DNA from 2 places in the Dorea longicatena genome. Region 1 is predicted to be linked to the other one. Evidence: predicted binding sites of a transcription regulator. Region 1 holds the regulator's gene; the other holds the start of a gene.
The links. The regulator HrcA, encoded in region 1, represses chaperone genes, less so after heat shock. The targets are predictions, from matches to a motif close to TGTTAGCACTCNNNNNNNNNGAGTGCTAACA.
Positions count from the first base shown of each region.

Region 2: clpB (ATP-dependent chaperone ClpB) is a predicted target of HrcA. The motif match lies at 8,855-8,885, and genes of this name have one in related genera.

Region 1 covers NZ_CP102280.1:1,148,760-1,159,555, reverse strand. Annotated here, with positions in the region: gene NQ508_RS05425 (C40 family peptidase) at 1-2,308, opposite strand, end outside; gene glyA (serine hydroxymethyltransferase) at 2,599-3,837, opposite strand; gene dnaJ (molecular chaperone DnaJ) at 3,945-5,141, opposite strand; gene dnaK (molecular chaperone DnaK) at 5,165-7,045, opposite strand; gene grpE (nucleotide exchange factor GrpE) at 7,101-7,712, opposite strand; gene hrcA (heat-inducible transcriptional repressor HrcA) at 7,749-8,786, opposite strand; gene NQ508_RS05395 (glycoside hydrolase family 3 protein) at 9,036-10,796, opposite strand, start outside.
Region 2 covers NZ_CP102280.1:2,110,746-2,121,541, forward strand. Annotated here, with positions in the region: gene priA (replication restart helicase PriA) at 1-792, opposite strand, end outside; gene NQ508_RS10065 (UDP-N-acetylmuramoyl-L-alanyl-D-glutamate--2,6-diaminopimelate ligase) at 793-2,256, opposite strand; gene pepT (peptidase T) at 2,383-3,600, shown strand; gene NQ508_RS10075 (YitT family protein) at 3,954-4,829, opposite strand; gene NQ508_RS10080 (Y-family DNA polymerase) at 5,027-6,214, opposite strand; gene clpB (ATP-dependent chaperone ClpB) at 6,205-8,799, opposite strand; gene NQ508_RS10090 (Hsp20/alpha crystallin family protein) at 8,950-9,402, opposite strand; gene NQ508_RS10095 (EFR1 family ferrodoxin) at 10,033-10,533, opposite strand.

The sequences.
Region 1 (10,796 bases):
CCAGGTATACGTCTGTATTCTCTGTGTCAGAAGCAGATACCTCTGCATGGTTATTTACATAAATACTGATCTGATTTCCCTGGACTTTTCTTCCTGTATCTTCCGCTGTAAATACATGTCCTCCGATAATCACCTTGGTTCCATATGGAATTACATTCGGATCAGTTGCGATTGTCTTTCCTTCTGCAACAGGTGTTCCCGATGCCGTAACTTTAGATGCTTTATCGCAGCAGATCTCGCAAGGACAATAATATGTAATCTGGAAATTTTCAAGTTTCTGTCCATACATGTCCTCTGTTGCATTGGCCTTTTCAATTCCGCCGCCTGTAAGAGAATAATCATCTTTCAGGATACGTGTTGCCCATACTGCATTTTTGGTATTGACTTTTCCTTCGATAATTCCGAGTTTCGTACTTGCAGCCTCTATCGTCCTGCCATCTCCTGCATACATGACCACATGATATACATACCCTTCTTTAGCATAGAAGATCAGATCTCCCGGCTGGGCATCTTCTACAGGAATCTTCGTTCCATACTGGCTTTGATCTTCTGCTACTCTTGGAAGGCTGTATCCATATTGTTTATAAATCTGCTGTACGAATCCAGAGCAGTCTGCACCGTCCGTCAGGCTTGTACCACCCCACACATATGGATTACCGATAAACTGTGACGCAAATTCCAGCATGGATTCCCGGATTTCTCCACTTGGCGATCCCTCTTTTACAGAAGTCAGTGTATAATATAATGCCTGATTTTCTTCTGGTTTTACCGTTTCTTTTGCTGTCTGATATTTATCCTCACCATTCGCTTCAATCTGCTTTTTTGTTTCATCACTGAAGTCCAGATACTTCTGTTCCACAAAGCCTCTGACATCTCCGGATTCTATATATACCCAATCCGAATCTTTATCTGCCAGAATATAGCACAACTGTCCCTGTGCCATTGTTCCTATTGTTCTGGCTGTAGTATTTTTTTCTTCTTTTATTTCCAATGCAGCAGAACCAATCTGATCATTTATAAGTGCTGTATCTTTAGCTGCCACTGTCTGGCCGGCTGTCACGCGCAGATACGTATATGCCTGATTGTCCTTTGCATCAACTGAAGCTTTTGCCGTTTTTGCAATTCCTTCAATTCCATTATATTCTGTTTCATCCTTTTTGGCTTTTTTCTGAGCCTTTTTCTGGTAAACAGTTAAAAGTTCTTGTGCCGCATCATCTGTATATACTTCTGAGGCCTTTACAAATCCCCTGACATCTCCGGATTCTACATAAAGCCATCCGTTTTCTTCTTCTTTCAAAATATAAAGCAAACCATCCTGTGGCAGCGTTCCCACAGTACGGACCTTTTCTTCCAACTGCTGGCTTACAAGAGCCGCATCCATGCCTTTCTGCTTCTGTTTTTTTTGCTTTTCCACTGCTTTTTGCAGATTCCTGACAGCTTTACTCTTTGCTTTTCTGACGGTTTTGTTCTTAATCTTCTTATCTTTCTTCACTGTCTTTATTTTTTTCTGCAATTTCTCAGCATCTTTCTTTGCATTCGCAACATCTGTCCCTGCTGTCTGTGTATTACTTCCGTCAATATTTTCCGGCACCGCTTCACGGATATTGATTTTTGTCTTTGCAAATGCATAGTTTCTTGCAACTGTAAAGAAGCGGAAATCTTCCTTGATTTGTGGCAGTTTTACAATCTTCTGCTTTGCAATAAGTTCTTTATTGCTTTTTGCACTCTTTGTCTCATCTTTTTTCTTAGTTGTATCTGTCGCCTGTTTATTATTTGCTGTCGTGTGTTTTCCTGCAGCATTCGATGTACCGGAAACATTCGAAGTACCTGACGCCTCTGACTTACTCGGTGTATTCGGCGTATTCGGTGTATCCGGCGTATCTGGAGTGTCCGGCGTATCCGGTGTGCTCGGAGTGTCCGGTGTATCCGGTGTGCTCGGAGTGTCCGGTGTATCCGGTGTACCCGGTATATCCGGATTAGCCGGTATCTGCTCTACTCGTTCTCCTGTCACCGGATCTACTTTCTTTCCTGTCACGGTATCAATCAGATAGTTTGATTCTTCATCCAGCTTCACTTCACCTTTTTGAATCATATCCATGACTTTATCGGATACATCTGTAAGTGTATCTCTCCCATCTACGGATTTGGCCTGTAACTTTTCTGTCTGTACAGCCTCTGACTGTGACATCGTGCTCTGTACATCTGCCAGAACAACCGACGGCGTACCTACGACAAGTCCAAATGCAAGCAACCCTGCAAGCGTTTTTGTTCCTAATCTTTTTGCGACTTTTACGTTTCTCAGTTTCAAAAATCTGGCTCCTTCCATATATATTTGCATTCATACATCTGTATGGTATAAACAAGATTCTTCCTTTTTTATTCTGGTATAGATTCGTATACACTGATTTTTATTATACGCCCTTCATTTTAAAAATTCCACCCTTGTTATTATCCTATTTCTATCAACTACTCAAATATTTTGCTCAATCTTTTCACTGTTGGACATTTTGTTCAAGCAACAATAAAATCCGCCTGGGTAAGCTTAAATCCTTTTCCCAGACGGATTTCCTGTTTTGTCTTATTTTCTTTCGTTGTTCCTTACATATCCAGAGGATATTTTGCAGTCAGCTCTGCAACCATTCCTTTGACTTTTTCAATGTTATCTTCACTCTGAAGTACGAGTGCGATACACTCTGCGATCATATCCATGTCGTCTTCTTTTAATCCTCTTGTTGTAACCGCCGGTGTTCCAAGTCTGACACCGCTTGTCACGAACGGTGATCTTGGATCGTTCGGTACCGTATTTTTGTTACATGTGATGTGTGCGGCATCCAGACGTTTTTCCAGTTCTTTACCGGTCACATCTTCTCCTCTTAAATCAATCAGCATCAGGTGATTATCTGTTCCTCCGGATACAATCTTCACTCCACGGTCCATCAGTCCCTTACTGAGTGCCTGTGCATTTTTGATGATCTGTTTCTGATATTCTGCGAATTCAGGCTCCAGGGCTTCTTTGAAGCATACCGCTTTTCCTGCGATCACGTGTTCCAGTGGTCCTCCCTGGATTCCAGGGAATACAGCTTTATTAAAGTTGAATTTATCTGCTGCTTCCTGATTACAGAGGATCAGACCGCCTCTTGGTCCGCGCAGTGTCTTATGTGTTGTCGTTGTTGTGACATCTGCGTACGGGATCGGGCTTGGATGAAGTCCTGCTGCAACAAGTCCTGCGATATGGGCCATATCAACCATCAGGTATGCTCCTACTTCATCCGCGATCTCACGGAATTTTTTGAAATCAATGATTCTTGCATAAGCACTTGCTCCCGCAATGATCATCTTTGGTTTTTCTTTTACTGCGATCTCACGTACCTTATCATAATCGATCACACCCTCGTCGTTCACTCCGTATGATACGACGTTGAAATATTTACCGGAAATATTAACCGGAGAACCATGTGTCAGATGTCCGCCATGATCCAGGTTCATACCCATGACTTTGTCTCCAGGCTCCAGCATTGCAAAGAATACTGCCAGATTTGCCTGTGCTCCGGAATGTGGCTGTACATTGGCATAATCACAGCCAAATAACTTCTTTGCTCTTTCTCTTGCAAGATCTTCCACTACATCCACACACTGACATCCACCATAGTAACGTTTGCCCGGATAGCCTTCTGCGTATTTATTTGTAAGCGGACTTCCCATTGCTGCCATGACTGCTTTGCTTACCCAGTTCTCCGATGCGATCAGCTCCAGATGCGAATTCTGTCTCTCCATCTCGGCCTGAATGGCGTCTGCAATTTCACTGTCTGCTTTTTTAATTTCATCAAATGCATACATATTTGAGTCCTCCTGGTTTGTTAAAAATTTAATTTATTTAATATGATATCACTTTACCACGGTGAATGCCAGTGTTTTTTGTAAAAAAGAGGAAACCTCTGATGAAATTAATCATCAAAGGTCTCCTTTAATTTATCCATAAATCCTTTTTTCTTTTTGCCTTTATGTTCGTGCTCTTCCGCTTTTTCAGATTTCTCTGCTCCGAGGGAATTGCCGGTCAGCTCATCGAATTTACGCAGTGCTTCTTTTGCTTCGGCACTTAAGTGTTCCGGTGTCTGGACCACAAGTGTTACATAATGATCGCCGCGAACCTGTGCATTTCGAAGAGATGGAACTCCTTTACCTTTCAGACGTACTTTTGTATCTGTCTTGGTTCCCGGTTTTACCGTGTAGATCACTTCTCCATCTACCGTCTTGATACGGATATCCGCACCAAGTGCTGCCTGTGCAAATGTAATCGGTACCGTTGAGAAGATGTGCATATCCTGACGCTGGAAGATTGGATGTCTTGATACCACAACCTCCACCAGAAGATCTCCTCTTGGTCCGCCGTTTACACCCGGCTCACCTTTTTCACGGATTCTGACACTCTGGCCATTATCAATACCTGCAGGAATCGATACGGATATCTTCTTCTTGCTGGCTACATAGCCTGTTCCGCCGCAATCCGGACATTTTTCCTTAATAATCTTACCAGTTCCCTGGCAATCCGGACAGGTCTGTACATTCTGTACCGTTCCAAAGAATGACTGCTGTGTATATACTACCTGACCTTTACCGCCACATTTCGGACAAGTCTCCGGAGATGTTCCCGGTTTGGCACCTGTTCCGTTACATTTCGGACATGGGTCTTTTAATACAACGTCCAATTCTTTCTCGCATCCGAATACAGCCTCTTCGAATGTGATTCTGACACTCTTACGGATATTCATACCTTTCATCGGTCCCTGGTTCGCACGACCGCCTCTGCGCCCGCCGCCGAACAGATCTCCGAAGATATCTCCGAAAATGTCGCCAAAATCAGCACCGTTAAAGTCGAATCCGCCATATCCGCCGCCTGCTCCCGCACTTCCGTCAAAAGCAGCATGACCAAACTGATCATACTGACGGCGTTTTTCCGGATCACTCAAGACTGCATACGCCTCAGAAGCTTCTTTGAACTTCTTTTCAGCTTCAGCATCACCCGGATTCATATCCGGGTGATACTTCTTGGCAACCTGTCTGTATGCTTTTTTCAAAGTTGCTTCGTCAGCATCTTTACTGACCCCAAGCACCTCATAGTAATCTCTTTTTGACTCTGCCATTTCCTATTCCTCACTTAATGTTCTTAGACTTCTTTGTAATCTCCGTCTACGACATCGTCGCCCTGGAATCCTTCTGGTGCCGGGCCTGCTCCTGCATTAGCTCCTGGCTGAGGACCAGCTCCCTGAGCTCCTGCTGCTGCGCCAGCCTGCTCATACATCTTTGTGAAGAGCTTCTGAGCACTCTCTGTCAGTTTTTCTTTACCTGCTTTGATCTCTGCAACCTGCTCATCTGTAAGAGTATCTGTATTTGCTTTTTCAAGTAATTCTTTCAGAGCTTTGCAGTCAGCTTCTACTGCTGCTTTGTCTGCACCGTCAAGCTTGTCGCCAACTTCCTGCAGAGCTTTCTCTGTCTGGAATACCATAGCGTCAGCTTCGTTCTTAGCATCGATTCCTTCTTTACGTTTCTTGTCCTGAGCTTCGAATTCAGCAGCTTCTTTTACAGCTTTGTCGATATCTTCATCAGACATGTTAGATCCTGCTGTAATTGTGATGTGCTGTTCTTTTCCAGTTCCAAGGTCTTTTGCAGATACATTTACGATACCATTTGCATCGATATCGAATGTAACTTCGATCTGTGGGATTCCACGTGGAGCTGGTGCGATTCCGTCCAGTCTGAACTGTCCGAGGGATTTGTTATCTCTTGCGAACTGTCTTTCTCCCTGTACTACGTTGATATCAACGGCTGTCTGGTTATCAGCAGCTGTAGAGAAGATCTGGCTCTTCTTTGTAGGAATTGTTGTATTTCTCTCGATCAGACGAGTAGCTACACCACCCATTGTCTCGATAGACAGTGACAGCGGAGTTACATCCAGAAGAAGGATGTCGCCGGCGCCTGTATCTCCTGCAAGTTTACCACCCTGAACAGATGCTCCAAGTGCTACACACTCATCCGGGTTCAGAGATTTGCTTGGCTCTTTACCTGTCAGACGTTTTACTTCTTCCTGTACTGCAGGGATACGTGTAGATCCACCAACTAACAGTACCTGACCAAGTTCAGAAGCTGTGATACCAGCATCTGATAATGCTCTCTGTACCGGCTCAGATGTCTTCAGTACAAGATCATGTGTCAGTTCATCAAATTTAGCTCTTGTAAGGTTCATATCGAAATGTTTTGGACCTTCTGCTGTAGCTGTGATGAATGGAAGGTTGATGTTTGTTGTTGTTGCTGAAGAAAGTTCTTTTTTAGCTTTCTCAGCTGCTTCTTTTAATCTCTGAAGTGCCATCTTATCTGCAGATAAGTCAACACCTTCCTGTTTCTTAAATTCAGCGATCATGTAGTCTGTAATCTTCTGGTCGAAGTCATCTCCACCAAGTCTGTTGTTACCGGCTGTAGATAATACTTCGATAACTCCGTCACCGATCTCGATAACAGATACGTCGAATGTACCACCACCAAGGTCATATACCATGATCTTCTGTTCTTTTTCATTGTCAAGACCATATGCAAGAGCTGCTGCTGTTGGCTCGTTGATGATACGTTTTACATCAAGTCCTGCAATCTTACCTGCATCTTTTGTTGCCTGACGCTGAGCATCGTTGAAGTAAGCAGGTACTGTGATAACAGCCTCTGTTACTTTTTCTCCAAGATATCCTTCTGCATCTGCTTTCAGTTTCTGAAGGATCATTGCTGAGATCTCCTGTGGAGAATATTTCTTATCTTCAATTGTTACCTTGTAGTCGGTTCCCATCTCTCTCTTGATAGAAGAGATTGTTCTCTCTGCGTTTGTTACTGCCTGACGTTTTGCAGGTTCTCCGACAAGACGCTCACCTGTCTTTGTAAATGCTACTACAGATGGTGTTGTTCTTGCGCCTTCTGTGTTGGCGATAACTGTTGGCTGTCCACCTTCCATTACGGCTACACAGCTGTTTGTTGTTCCTAAATCAATACCTATAATTTTACCCATGATAAATTTCCTCCTGTATGATTTTTTATTCTGATAATTGTGAATGTTCTTGTTTCTAATTTGCTACTTTTACCATGCTGTGTCTTACAACTGAATCACGGTATGTGTAGCCCTTCTGAAATTCCTCGGCAACAATATTCTCACCGAAGTTTTCATCTTCCACATGCATCACTGCGTTGTGGAAATTCGGATCAAACGGCTGGCCTACTGCTTCAATAGGCTTAACCTCGATTCCTTCCAGAGTGGTAAGCAGATGTTTATACACCTTCTCCATTCCCTGAACGAACGGATCTTCTTTGTCTTCTTCCTTCACTGCATCCAGACCTCTTTCAAAGTTGTCTACAACTGGAAGAATCTTCTCTATGATATCTTTCGCTCCAACTTCGTACATCTGGGATTTTTCCTTTTCTGTACGTTTGCGGAAGTTATCAAACTCTGCCATCTGACGGGTAAGCTTATCTGTAAGCTCTTCGATCTTCTCGTCTTTTTTATCTTTTTTCTTGCCAAATAATTTTTTGCCAGATTTCTTTTCTGTATCTTTCGCTGTCTCTTCGGCTTCTTCGTTTTCCACTTTTTCAGAAGTTTCTGTTGTCTCGTCTGTATCTGTCTCTGCTTCTTTTGCTTCAGCAGCGGATTTTTTTGCCTCTTCTACAGCTTCTTTTACCATATCTTCCTGGCTTTTTTCCTGCTTATTTTCCAAGGGTTATTCCACCTTTCTATCATTCTTATGGAACATCTGATCCAGTTCTGTCTGGAGACGTTTCATAGATTTTAAAACATGTTCATAATCCATACGTTTCGGTCCGATAATTCCTATCGTTCCCTTCATACCATCACCCAGTTCGTAGGTTGCAGTTACGACACTGCAGTCTCTCATAGTCTGTACCGGAGTCTCATCTCCGATATATACCTGAATGCCGGTATTCTCATCCTGTGCCAGGGTCTGTGTAACCAGTTCGGATAACTGCTGTTTTTCTTCAAATGCACTGATGATTTCCTGTGCGCTCTGGTTATCACTCAGCTCCGGATATTTAAAAATGTTCGTCGCACCGCTTGTGTAGATCTGCATATCATCATCTACATGAATCGCATCTGCAACTGCATCCAGTACATATCCGACTACCTGACTGTGGATTCCTGCCTGCTCCTTTAATCTGGCGATCAATCCCAGGTTGATTTCTTCAATCGACATGCCGTTGAGTGTTGTATTCAGCAGCATATTCAGCTTTAACAGATTCTCATTGCTGATCGGCTCATCAATGTTAATGATCTTATTCTTGATCACATTGCCTCCCAGTACGATGACTGCGATCACCTGTTCCTCATCTACCATAGATAACTGGATGAACTTAATCTTGTTTGAATTGTTCATCGGAGTCGAAACCATCGTTGCATAGTTGGTATTCGTTGCAAGAACCTTTGCTGCCTGTTTCAAAAGCTGATCCATCTTATCTGCTTTGTCAAGCATCTGATCCTGCATCTCATTCAGCTCCTGCTCTTTCTCCTCCATCAGCATATCTACATAGAGCCTGTATCCTTTATCCGAAGGAATACGTCCTGCCGACGTATGAGGCTGGATGATATATCCCATCTCTTCCAGATCTGCCATCTCATTACGGATCGTTGCTGAACTAAGATTCAGATCCGTGTACTTGGAAATCGTTCTGGAACCAACCGGTTCACCTGTCTCCAGATAATTCTGGATGATTGCATGAAGTATTTTCAGTTTTCTTTCACTCATCTCTTCATGATTTATCACCGGTACCTCCTCCTTTCGGTTTCTGGTTATTAGCACTCTTTTTATCTGAGTGCTAACACCTTTCGACTATTAAGATAGCACTCTCACATATTTTTGTCAACACTGTTTAGATATTTTTTAGAAAATGTAAAAAACCTTCTGATTACCACTTCTTTCGAATGCACATCAACGCAAACAGGCAGACTACTTATAATATATTGTCTGCCTGTTAATCACTTTATTCTTTTTCGTTTATATTGTTTTTAACGCAATTCCAAGGATATGTTTTGCACATCTCTGAAGATCCGCTTTGGTAATCCTTCCATTTTTTACGCCGTCTACAATATCCTCTACATTTTTCCTGCACCCTGGCATCTGAAGATCATTTCCTGCCTTAATGCACTGTACACCATCGGAATAGCTGTATTTCCCGCTTTCTGATACCATTCCAAGTGCCGTCGTATCCTGAGACGTATACCAGTCTGTCATAATAAAGCCTTCAAATCCCCATTCATCACGCGCTACATTCTGAAGCATGTCATAATGATTGGCGGCATGCGTTCCATTGATCAGATTATACGATGTCATGATCGCATATGGCTGTGCTGTCTTCACCACAATTTCGAATCCTTTCAGATAGATTTCTCTTAATGCACGTTCGCTGATATGTGCGTTCGTGAACATACGGTTGTCTTCCTGATTATTTGCCGCAAAATGCTTGATCGTCGTTCCATGTCCTTTGTAAGACTGTACACCCTTTGTATCGGCTGCCGCACACAGTCCGGTAAGCAGTGGATCTTCCGAATAATATTCAAAGTTTCTTCCACACAATGGATTTCTGTGAATATTCATGCCCGGTGCCAGCCACAGGTGAATATGAAACTGTTCCATCTCTTCTCCGACAATCTCACCCATTCTCTTGATAAGATCCACATCCCATGACTGCGCAAGTGTCGTCGCAATCGGGATTGCCGTACAGTACTGGTAATAATCCTGCGCTCCTTCCGGCTGCTCTTTCGCAAACGGTGCAATTTCCATTCCGAACTGTTCCCCACCCGGTAATTTATTGCCTTCTTTATCCGTTTTAAAATGTGTCTGTAACCGTAATCCTGCCGGTCCATCTGCAAGGATCAGATTCGGGATTTTCCGCTTCTCGATCAGTGCCGACGTCGTATCCCCTGCTGCTCCCGGCACACATGCAGAAGATGACCCGATTACATTGCCGCCTTCTTCCAGTCGTTCGGTTCCGACACAAAGATCAGCCATCTCTTCTACCGTAAGCTGTGCAACCAATTCTTCGAGTGATGCTGCCCCCTTCTTCACATCCTCCAGTGTTAATATCTCGTCTGGTCTTTTATCTTCCAGCGTAGTACGTATCACTTCATATTCCATGATCTTTTTCTTAAAGTTTTCCGCATAGATCAATATCGGGCGCATAAATGGTGTGTCATCCAGTTCCAGGTCAAAGATTGGGACCATATGGTGAATCTCTTTTACAAATTCCTTATCCTTCATCACATTCTTTAAAAGAACCGTCTGAACTGTTTCATCCAGATCTATGATCGCGGCTACTTCCGTTGTACGTGAACTGTTCCCCACACGAATCGTATACTCGCCTTCCTCCATAACCCATGCTGCATCATAACTGTCATAAGATGCCATATCTTCTGTCGCAAATGTAACTGTTACCACTTCTTTTTCTCCCGGCATGAGAAGCTTTGTCTTGGCAAATCCTGCAAGCTCCTGTGTTGGTTTTTCCATAACTCCATCCGGTGCCGAATAATAAACTTGTACGACTTCTCTTCCCGGATATACCTTACCGATATTCGTCACTTCCACTTCTACCTTTACCAGCTTTTCATCTGCGGTCACTTCTTTGGTCACCAATGAGAAATCCGTGTATCCTTTTCCATACCCAAAGCAATACAACGGCATGATTCCAAATGTATCAAAATAACGATATCCGACATAAATCCCGTCACTATAGTATTCATCATCCAGATTGTCATCGCG
Region 2 (10,796 bases), 960 kb from region 1:
TGCTATCTCCGGAATCAGTACGATTGCCTGTCTGCCCTCACTTAGAACTTTATCGATCATTTCCATATATACTTCTGTCTTGCCGCTTCCTGTCACCCCGTATAACAGATAAGTCTTACGGATTCCCTGCTCATAATCCTTCGAAAATGTCCGGATTGCCGCCTGCTGTTCTTCTGTATAAATGATTTCTTTTTGTTCTTTCTGCTGATAAATCACAGGGTTACGGTATACTTGTTCCGATTCCAGTGCCAGAACCTTCTGCTCTTCCAGTGCCCTTACCACACTTCTCGTCAGATTCAGCTTATGGATCAGAAAATCATAATCCTGTTCCGGCTGATCCAGAAGTGCCGCCAGAAGTCTGGCTCTTGCTTTCTGATTCTTGTGCAGATACAGTTCCAGCTTTTCTTTTCCCTCTGCTTCCGGCAAAAGAAGCCGTACCTTCTGCTTTTCCTTTGCTTTTTCTTTCTTCTTGATCGGAAGTACCGTCTTCAGTGCCTGGATCATCGTTCCCCCGTAAGATTCCTTCATCCAGGCCGCCAGTGCAACAAGTTTACTTTCAATCGCCACACTTTCTTCGGCAATTTTTAAGACCTCTTTCATCTTCTCCGGTGCATACTCCGCACGTTCGGAGAATCCGGTTACATAGCCTTTGATTTCTTTATTTCCCATGCCGAACGGAACTACAACTTCCATTCCAACCTTAAGCATCCCCTCCAGATGAGAGGGGATGCGGTATTGAAAGACTTTATCTAATTTTTCATGCGTAATATCAACGATAATATCAGCGTACATTTATTTCTTTAATTCCTCTAATACTTCCTTGATCAGAACACGTTCGTCCATATCGTGTTTCACACCCTTGATTTCCTGATATGTCTCATGTCCCTTTCCTGCCAGAATGATGACATCTCCAGGCTGGCCGTGTTCGATCGCATACTTGATTGCTTCTTTTCTGTCACAGATCGTGATGTATTTTCCATCTGTCTTCTTCATTCCTACTACAATGTCATCGATGATCGCCTGTGGTTCTTCAAATCTCGGGTTATCAGATGTGATGATCGTAAAGTCGGATAATTTACCGGATACTTCACCCATCTCGTAACGTCTGGTCTTAGATCTGTTACCGCCGCAACCGAATACGGTCACGATTCTTTCCGGATGATAATCTCTTAATGTATCCAGAAGACTTTCGAGTGCCATGGCATTGTGTGCATAGTCGATCATCAATGTAAAGTCATCAGATACTTTGATCATCTCGATACGGCCTTTGACTCTTGCAACCTTCAGCGCCTTCTTAATATCTTCTACCGGCACACCGAAATGTCTGCATACGGCAATTGCTGTCAGTGAGTTATATACACTGAAGTCTCCGGGAATGTCGATCTCTACATCAAAGTCCATAAGTCCCGCTACATGATACTGTACTCCAAGGTATCCAGGTCTTGAGATGTGCTTTACATCCGTTGCACGAATATCTGCTTTTTCAGAAAATCCAAATGTTTCCACTTTGCATGTTGCGTCTTTGAATATATCTTCGAACCATTTATCATCTACATTACCGATTCCGATCTTACACTGCTTGAATAACAGACTCTTACAATATTTATATTCATTGAAATCTTTGTGCTCATTCGGTCCGATATGATCTTCTCCAAGGTTCGTAAAGATTCCGATCTCAAATGGAATTCCTGCGGTACGATCCAGTTTCAGCCCCTGTGAAGAAACTTCCATAACTACACATTCGCAGCCTTCTTCTACCATCTCTGAAAAATATTTCTGAATGGTATAAGATTCCGGCGTTGTATTATTTGCCGGGATACTCTTATCTCCGATGATTGCCTCAATCGTACCGATCAGTCCGACTTTGATGCCGACTTCTTCCAGAATGGATTTCACCATATAGGTTGTCGTTGTCTTTCCTTTTGTTCCTGTGATACCGATGACTTTCAGCTTCTCTGCCGGATATCCGAAATATGCTGCCGAAGTTAATGCCAGTGCGTAACGGGTATTCTCTACCTTAATGACTGTCAATCCTTCCGGTGCTTCTACATCTTTTTCTACGATCACAGCCGCTGCTCCTTTTTCCGCAACCTGCTGTACATAAGCATGTCCGTCGGAAACCGCTCCGCTGATGCATACGAACACACTTCCTTCTGTCACTTTACGGGAATCGTTGATCAGTTCTGTGACTTCAATCTGGTCGTCTCCCTGTACTACTTCATATTCTAAACGTTCCAGTAACTGGGTTAATTTCATCTGATTGCCTCCTATTTTCCTACAATATCATAAGTATACCATCATTTTTCCATGCAGCAAAGGAAAAATTATGTTATAGTAATAGTTAGAATATTTTGAAAAAATAAGAAAAGGGGAATGTAACTTATGAAAGCTTATGAAAGATTACTGAAATATGTCGTTGTCCGTACACCAAGTGACGAAAACAGCGAAACTGTACCATCTTCTGTATGCCAGTTCGATCTTGCAAGACTTCTGGAAGCGGAAATGAAAGATCTTGGACTGACGGATGTTGTTCTGGATGACCAGTGTTATCTGTATGGCAAGCTTCCGGCTACCGCAGGTCTGGAGGACAAACCGGCGATTGGATTCATCGCACATATGGACACTGTATCTGATTACTGTGACCATGATATCAAACCAATCGCTACTGAAAATTATGACGGTGGCGAGCTTAAGCTTGGAACAAGTGATACTGTATTAAGTCCTAAGAACTTCCCACATCTGGAAAGTCTTAAGGGACGTACACTGATCACCTCCGATGGAACAACGGTTCTCGGTGCAGACGACAAAGCCGGAATTGCTGAGATCTTAACTATGATCGAACGTGTACAGGAAGAAAAGATTCCTCACGGACCTCTGTGCGTTGCATTTACACCGGATGAAGAGATCGGTACCGGTGCTTCTCACTTCAACGTAGAACAGTTTGGTGCAGACTATGGATACACACTGGACGGTGATACCGAAGGTGAGATCCAGTACGAGAACTTCAATGCTTGTAAGGCTGATTTTGTGATCAAAGGATTCAACGTGCATCCTGGCTCTTCCAAAGATACCATGATCAATGCAAGTCTTGTAGCTATGGAAATCAACAACGCACTTCCATCTATGGAAACACCTCGCGGAACAGAAGACTATGAAGGATTTTATCATCTGGTAAGTATGTCCGGAGAAGTTGCGGAAGCTGAACTTCATTATATCGTAAGAGACCATGACAAAGATCTCTTTGAAGCGAAGAAAAAAACTTTAAAATTAATCGAGAAAGACATGAATGAAAAATGGGGCGAAGGTACTGTAACACTTACCATTTCTGAACAGTACCGTAACATGGCTGAGATTATCTCCACCTGTATGCATCTGATTGACAATGCGAAAAAAGCATGTGAAAATGCAGATGTGACACCACTTGTACTTCCGATCCGCGGCGGTACAGACGGCTGTCAGTTAAGCTTCAAGGGCCTGCCTTGCCCGAATCTCGGAACAGGCGGACATGCTTATCACGGACCTTATGAACATATTACTGTAGAGGGTATGGATAAGAGTGTGGATGTGGTTACAGAGCTTGTAAAATTATATGCAGAATAAATATTCTCTTTTCAATGTAAGAAGACCAGCCGGTAATTGGCTGGTCTTCTTATTTTTATATTTGTTTTAAAAAGTCCATGGGCCGTTTCCGGAGCCTTTTACTGGATAGAAGATTTTTTCAAAAATCTTTTCCAAGGAACCGCTTATTCCACGTTAAAACGCGCACCGGTAACTGCATATGGAAGCAACATCCGGAATATCGGTCTCCTTATCAGATCACTGATTTCGATATTATTCAGTAAGCGGTTCAGTATTAAAAAAATCCGTTTCGGCAAACAAGTTCTGGTATCTGAAGGATATTACAAATAGAAAAAGTGTATGGTCTTTCACATTTGACCATACACTTCTTTATTTTACAGTTCAATATCCGGAATTTCTTCCTTGAATCCCTCTCCCACAACTTCATTGGATTCTACGATGATTGTAAATGCTTTCGGGTCGATGGTATGCACCATCTTTTTAATAGTATACATTTGCTTATTATTACATGCACACATTACGACGTCTTTGTTTTTCTTAGAGTAGCTTCCCATTCCTTTCAGAATTGTGGAACCTCTTCCTGAGTAGGCATCTATCTGTTCTGCGATCTCGGCACCTTTATCGGTTACGATCAGGGTCATCTTTCCTTCGTCAATACCATACATGATTCTGTCCATTACCATTGCCATCAGATAAGTAACGATGACACCGTAGATCAGGCCGTCCACATCCTTGAATACCAGTACTGTTCCAAGGATGATCGTACAGATATCAAGAACAAATGTAATGATTCCAAGTGTAATGTGTGGTTTTACTTTCTTGATCGCTACGCTGATGAAGTCCTGTCCGCCTGTTGAAGAACCTCTCATGAAGATCATAGCGTATCCGATTCCACATAACACACCCATGCACAGAGCGGCCAGCAGTCTGCTGCCGTTATAGACTGGGAACAGTGGTGCTACGTAATCCATCAATAATGACGAAATGATCATCGATTTCATAGATTTTAAGAAAAATTCTTTTCCTAAAAATTTATAACAGAAGATTGCAACAGGTACGTTCAGAATAATGGTTCCGGCACCGACCGGCAATCCGAATATGTGATACAGAATGATCGCGATACCGGAAAATCCGGCTACCGGGAAATCTGCATTCAGCGCAAAGTTATAGATACCAACTGCGATGATCATACCTGCTACGATATCCACAAGGATATCAATGAATAATTCTTTCCAATTTACATTTTTCATTTCCATTCCTCCTAGATTTATTTTTACATTTTCCGCGGACATACATCTCACGACTAACGTCGTTCGATGATTGTCCGCTTTCTTCATTTATGGACAAACAAAGAAAGCAGCCACAAATTATATGTAAATATAATTCGCAACTGCTCTTATATTCATAACTATAGCAAATTTCATTATGGTTGTCAAGGATTTTTCCTTTACCATCCCTTTTTTACAATCCCATCCCCATATTTTCCTTCTAATTTCTTCAACGCCTCTTTCAGATTTTTCTTTTTCTTCCTCGTCTCTTCGGATTCGAACTTCATATCGAACAGACTCAACTGCTCCGGTTCGCTTTCTTCCGATAACTTGGACGTCCGGATTCCAAGAAGTCTGATAGGTTCCCCGCTCCACAATTCGCGGAACAGTTCGATAGATGCCTGATAAATATCCTGATCCTGGTTCGTCTGTCTCTCCATCTGCTTCTGATGAGACATCTGATTAAAAGTGTGGTACTTAATTTCTACGCTCACCATTCCGGCTTTTTGTCCGGCTTTTCTCAACCGTCGTCCCACACTTACAGCCAGATCTTTCAATACCGGCAATGCCTCTGCTTCTGTTATCAGATCTTTGGGAAGTGTCGTGGAATTGCCGACTCCTTTTGCCTCTGCACGGACACTTTCCACTTCCGAATCATCCAGCCCGTTGGCAAATTCCCATAGCTTTCTTCCATGGCTTTTCAAATGCAGTTCCAAAATTGCCGGATCCGTATTCGCCAGATCTCCGATCGTATAGATTTCAAGCTTCTTCATCGTCTCTACACTGGAACGGCCTGCCATGAATAATTCTCCGATCGGCAGCGGCCACATTTTCGCCGGGACTTCTTCTGGGAATAAGGTATGCACTTTATTTGGTTTTTCAAAGTCAGATGCCATCTTTGCCAGGACTTTTCTGGAAGATATCCCCACATTCACCGTGAATCCGAACCTTTTATACACCTCATCTTTGATTTCAGACGCACCTTCCACCGGAGATGTGAACCGGTCCGCAATCTCCGTAAAATCCATATAACATTCATCCACACTGACCTGTTCTATATGTGTCGTGTAAGTACGTAAAAATTCCATCAGCTTTCTGCTATATTCACGGTACATCTGATGATCCGGCAGATAGGTCTTAAGATTCGGACACTTACGAAAGGCATTCGCAACAGGTTCCCCCGTACGAATGCCATATTTTTTTGCCGAAATGGATTTTGCCAGTACGATACCGTGGCGGGACTTCTGGTCTCCGCCAATGATCGCAGGTATCGTCCGGATATCCACCCCGGCTCCGTTTTTCAATTGTTCTACTGCTGTCCAGCTAAGATAAGCTGAATTGACATCTATGTGAAATATTATTCGCACACGCTCTGACTCCTTGCCACAAGCTTACCGTCTTCTACGTCTATGATGATCGTATCCTGTGCTCCAACGTCACCTTGCAGCATCAGTTTTGCTGCCAGTGTATCGACATGTTTCTGGAGGAATCTCTTCAGTGGTCTTGCACCATAGTTCGGATCGTATCCTCCGTCTACGACATATTTCTTCGCATCTTCGGTCAGGAAGATTGAAATCTCACGATCAGCCAGACGTTTGTTGACATCAGCTACTAATAAGTCAATAATGTCATAAATATTGTCTTTCGTCAATGGTTTGAACATGATCGTCTCATCCAGACGGTTCAGGAACTCTGGTCTGAAGTGTGCTCTTAAGTCTTCCATTACCGCATTCTGGCTTTCCTGGCTGATGTTGCCATTTTCGTCCATACCATCCAGCAGATACTGAGATCCAATATTGGATGTCATGATCAGGATCGTATTCTTAAAGTCCACGGTACGTCCCTGTGAATCGGTGATACGTCCGTCATCTAATACCTGTAACAAGATATTGAATACATCCGGATGTGCCTTTTCTACCTCATCAAACAGTACAACCGAATAAGGTCTTCTTCTGACTGCCTCGGTAAGCTGACCGCCTTCATCGTATCCAACATATCCCGGAGGCGCTCCGATCAGACGTGACACAGAATATTTCTCCATATACTCACTCATATCGATACGTACCATGTTGTTCTCATCGTCGAACAGATTCTCTGCCAGTGCTTTGGCAAGCTCTGTCTTACCTACACCGGTAGGTCCAAGGAACAGGAACGAACCGATTGGTTTGGTCGGGTCTTTGATTCCTGCTTTGGAACGGATGATGGCTTCTGTTACCAGTTCTACCGCTTCATCCTGTCCAATGACTCTCTTATGCAGTTCATCACCTAAATGTAAAGTCTTGCTTCGTTCGCTTTCATTTAACTTGGCAACCGGAATTCCTGTCCAGCGGGATACGATTCTTCCGATCTCTTCGTCATTAACACTTTCGTGTACGAGAGACAGATCTTCGTCTTTTACCTTTGCTTCTTCCTCTTCTAACTGTTTCTGAAGCTGTGGCAGTTTGCCATACTGAAGTTCTGCTGCCTTCTCCAGATCATAGGAATGCTGTGCTCTTTCGATGTCTTTATTGACCTGCTCAATCTCTTCACGTAGTTTCTGTACACGTTCGACACCGACTTTTTCATTGTCCCACTGTGCTTTCTTACCGGCAAATTCATCTCTAAGCTCTGCCAGTTCCTGCTGTAAGTGTTCCAGACGTTCTTTACTTAACCGGTCATCTTCTTTCTTAAGAGCCGTCTCTTCAATCTCCATCTGCATGATCTTACGGTTCAGCTCATCCATCTCTGCCGGCATAGAATCCAGTTCTGTCTTAACCAATGCACACGCCTCATCTACAAGGTCGATAGCCTTATCCGGAAGAAAACGGTCGGAAATGTAACGGTCAGATAATGTTGCGGCTGCTACCAGGGCACCATCTGTGATCTTCACACCATGGAATACTTCATAACGTTCTTTCAATCCACGAAGGATAGAAATGGTATCTTCAACGGTGGGTTCTTCTACCATAACCGGCTGGAAACGTCTCTCAAGTGCGGCATCCTTTTCAATATACTGACGGTATTCATCCAGTGTCGTTGCACCGATACAGTGGAGTTCACCTCTTGCCAGCATAGGTTTTAACATATTGCCGGCATCCATGGCTCCGTCTGTCTTACCTGCTCCGACAATGGTGTGTAACTCATCGATGAACAGAATGATCCTTCCGTCACTGTTCTTGACTTCTTCGAGTACTGCTTTCAGACGTTCCTCGAATTCACCACGATATTTGGCACCTGCTACCAGAGCACCCATATCCAAGGAGAAGATTGTCTTCTCTTTCAGTCCTTCCGGTACATCACCGCGTACAATACGCTGTGCAAGACCTTCTACAACTGCTGTCTTACCTACACCAGGTTCACCAATCAGGACCGGGTTGTTCTTCGTCTTACGGGAAAGGATTCTGACCACATTACGGATCTCGGAATCACGTCCGATAACCGGATCCATCTTCTGTTCTCTTGCTCTTTCTACCAGATCGGTACCATATTTATTCAATGTATCATAGGTATCTTCCGGGTTATCGCTGGTCACTCTCTGATTACCTCTGACGGTTGATAATGCCTGTAAAAATCCTTCTCTCGAAATTCCCACTTCACGGAAAAGTGCCTTCATATCTTTACTTGCATATTTCATCATTGCCAGGAAAAGATGTTCTACAGATACATATTCATCTCCCATAGCTTTTGCTTCGTCTTCACCGTGTACCAGTGCATTGTTCAGATCCTGTCCGACATACTGCTGTCCGCCCTGGACTTTCGGACGTTTCTGAATGGCTTCTTCTACTCTGTTAATGATGAGGTTCTTATCAAGCCCCATCTTTTCCATCAGTTTCGCGATCAGGCTATCATCCTGTGTCAGCAACGCATAGAGCAGATGCTCCTGTGCAATCTCTTGGTTGCCATAGTCCATTGCAATACGTTCACAGTTCTGAACAGCCTGCAGTGATTTCTGTGTAAATTTATTTATATTCATATAGACAACCTCCTTTTCACTCTTGTTCTATTTGCAATATAACATTACATCGTTTTGTTAGCACTGTCAACCCCCGAGTGCTAATTTTGTTGTATTTTTTTGCCACAGAAGGATTGCTCCCACCGTGGCAACGTTTCTTACCTTATTTAATTATCCCTCAATGGAAATATAATTTTTCTTTTCTTCCACTGGTTTTGCTTCCTCTTTCGGAACACTGAAGGAGAGGATTCCGTTCTCGTATTTCGGATGTACATCCTCTACGGTTACGTATTTTCCTACATAGAAACTTCTGCTCATGCTGCCTGCATAACGCTCTTTTCTGATGTAGTTACCTTTCTTGTCTTCCTCATCTTTGTCCAGTCCTTTGGCTGCGCTGATGGTAAGCACTCCATCATTCAGCTCCATCTGAATTTCATCTTTCTTAAATCCCGGAAGATCCATATCTACTTCATAACCTTTCTCGGTTTCTTTTACATCTGTCTTCATTAAATTCTTTGCATGTTTTCCATACAGTTCTTTGTCTACATCCGGAAATGCAGGTAATCTGAAATCGTTCATAAAATCATCAAATAAGTTTTCTCCCAAAATACTAGGCATCATCATAAGTCATTTCTCCTTCCAAATGTTTAAAATGTATTGTTAGCATCATCGGATAATTCCTGGATGTTGTTTGCTGGAACTTCTGGAGTTTCGATTCGGAATCATATCTTTGATTCTTTATCTCTCTTCATTTGTTCTATTTGTACTATAACACACTTTGTTAGCACTGTCTAGAGGTGAGTGCTAATTTTTTGTTTTTTTTTTGCAACACTTGTTTTTACAGGGTTTGCAACACTTTTCAATGTTATACTCCAAAATGTAAGATTTACGCTCGCAAATACTGCATCTATAAAATAATAATTTTTCTGTTGAGAAATTTAATATCTAAAAAACTATGGAATCAGAAATAATCATGTTCAAAAAATGTTACTCCAACTAGTAAATTTTACAGATACACAACTCCGTGGTATCTGGAACTGTCTACAAACTACCTACAATGAATTCCTCAGCAAATCCTATCGAAAAAAAGGAAAAAAGCCTACCATTATCCGTAGAATACTCCACAGATAATAATAGGCTTGACTCACTCATTAACAGTTACCTGCATTACCGTTACAGCCATGCTTATCTTCACCACAATGATGTTCTCCGCAGGAATGCTCGTGTTCATGATGGGTGCAATGCACTTCCGGATTATAGTTCAGGTTTCCGGCTATATAATTTTCTGTCTACAAAATTTCCTTTTCTTTTTGACATTATATTGCCGATAACAAGCTTAAGCTGCTTTTTGCCGTCACTCAGCCATTTATCAACTCTATTCTTATTCGTAAGGTCAAATACCGGTGTCCATGTATCCAGCATAATCACACTATAGTAGGCATCAAAGTTCTGCCCATTATGAGCCATAATCTTCTTCGCCATACTGCCAGCCTCACCTGTCGTTGTTCCATAGCTGGCAAGGAAAAATGTATATCCACAATTTTCAATTCTGAGCTTTCCCAGATATTCTGCAACAATCCGTGGAAGACGCCAGAAATAAGTCGGTACCACCATTCCAAATATTTTTTCATTGGAGAAACAATACTTATCCTCACAGATGCAGTCTACGATAGACATACATTTTTCATCTGTTTTCTCCGCAATCTGTTCTGCAATATATTTCCCGTTTCCTGTTGCACTGAAATACAAAATCATTTTCTGTGAGCCTCCCTTTCGACACTGCTAAGCAAAAAGCAAACCGCCTGTAATGCTTCCTCTTTGCTTAATTGCTCCTTCGCCAAAAAACATTTTTCCATATCCATGTCTTTCATAATTGCAATCCAGCAATAATCCATCAGATCATAAATGTCATCAAAATAATCATAAAATGTTGACCTTGGATATGTCCTTTAACCGTGCAGGATCATGCATTAATCGAAAAAGCCCAAAAGACTATACATTCAAATTATGACGAAAAA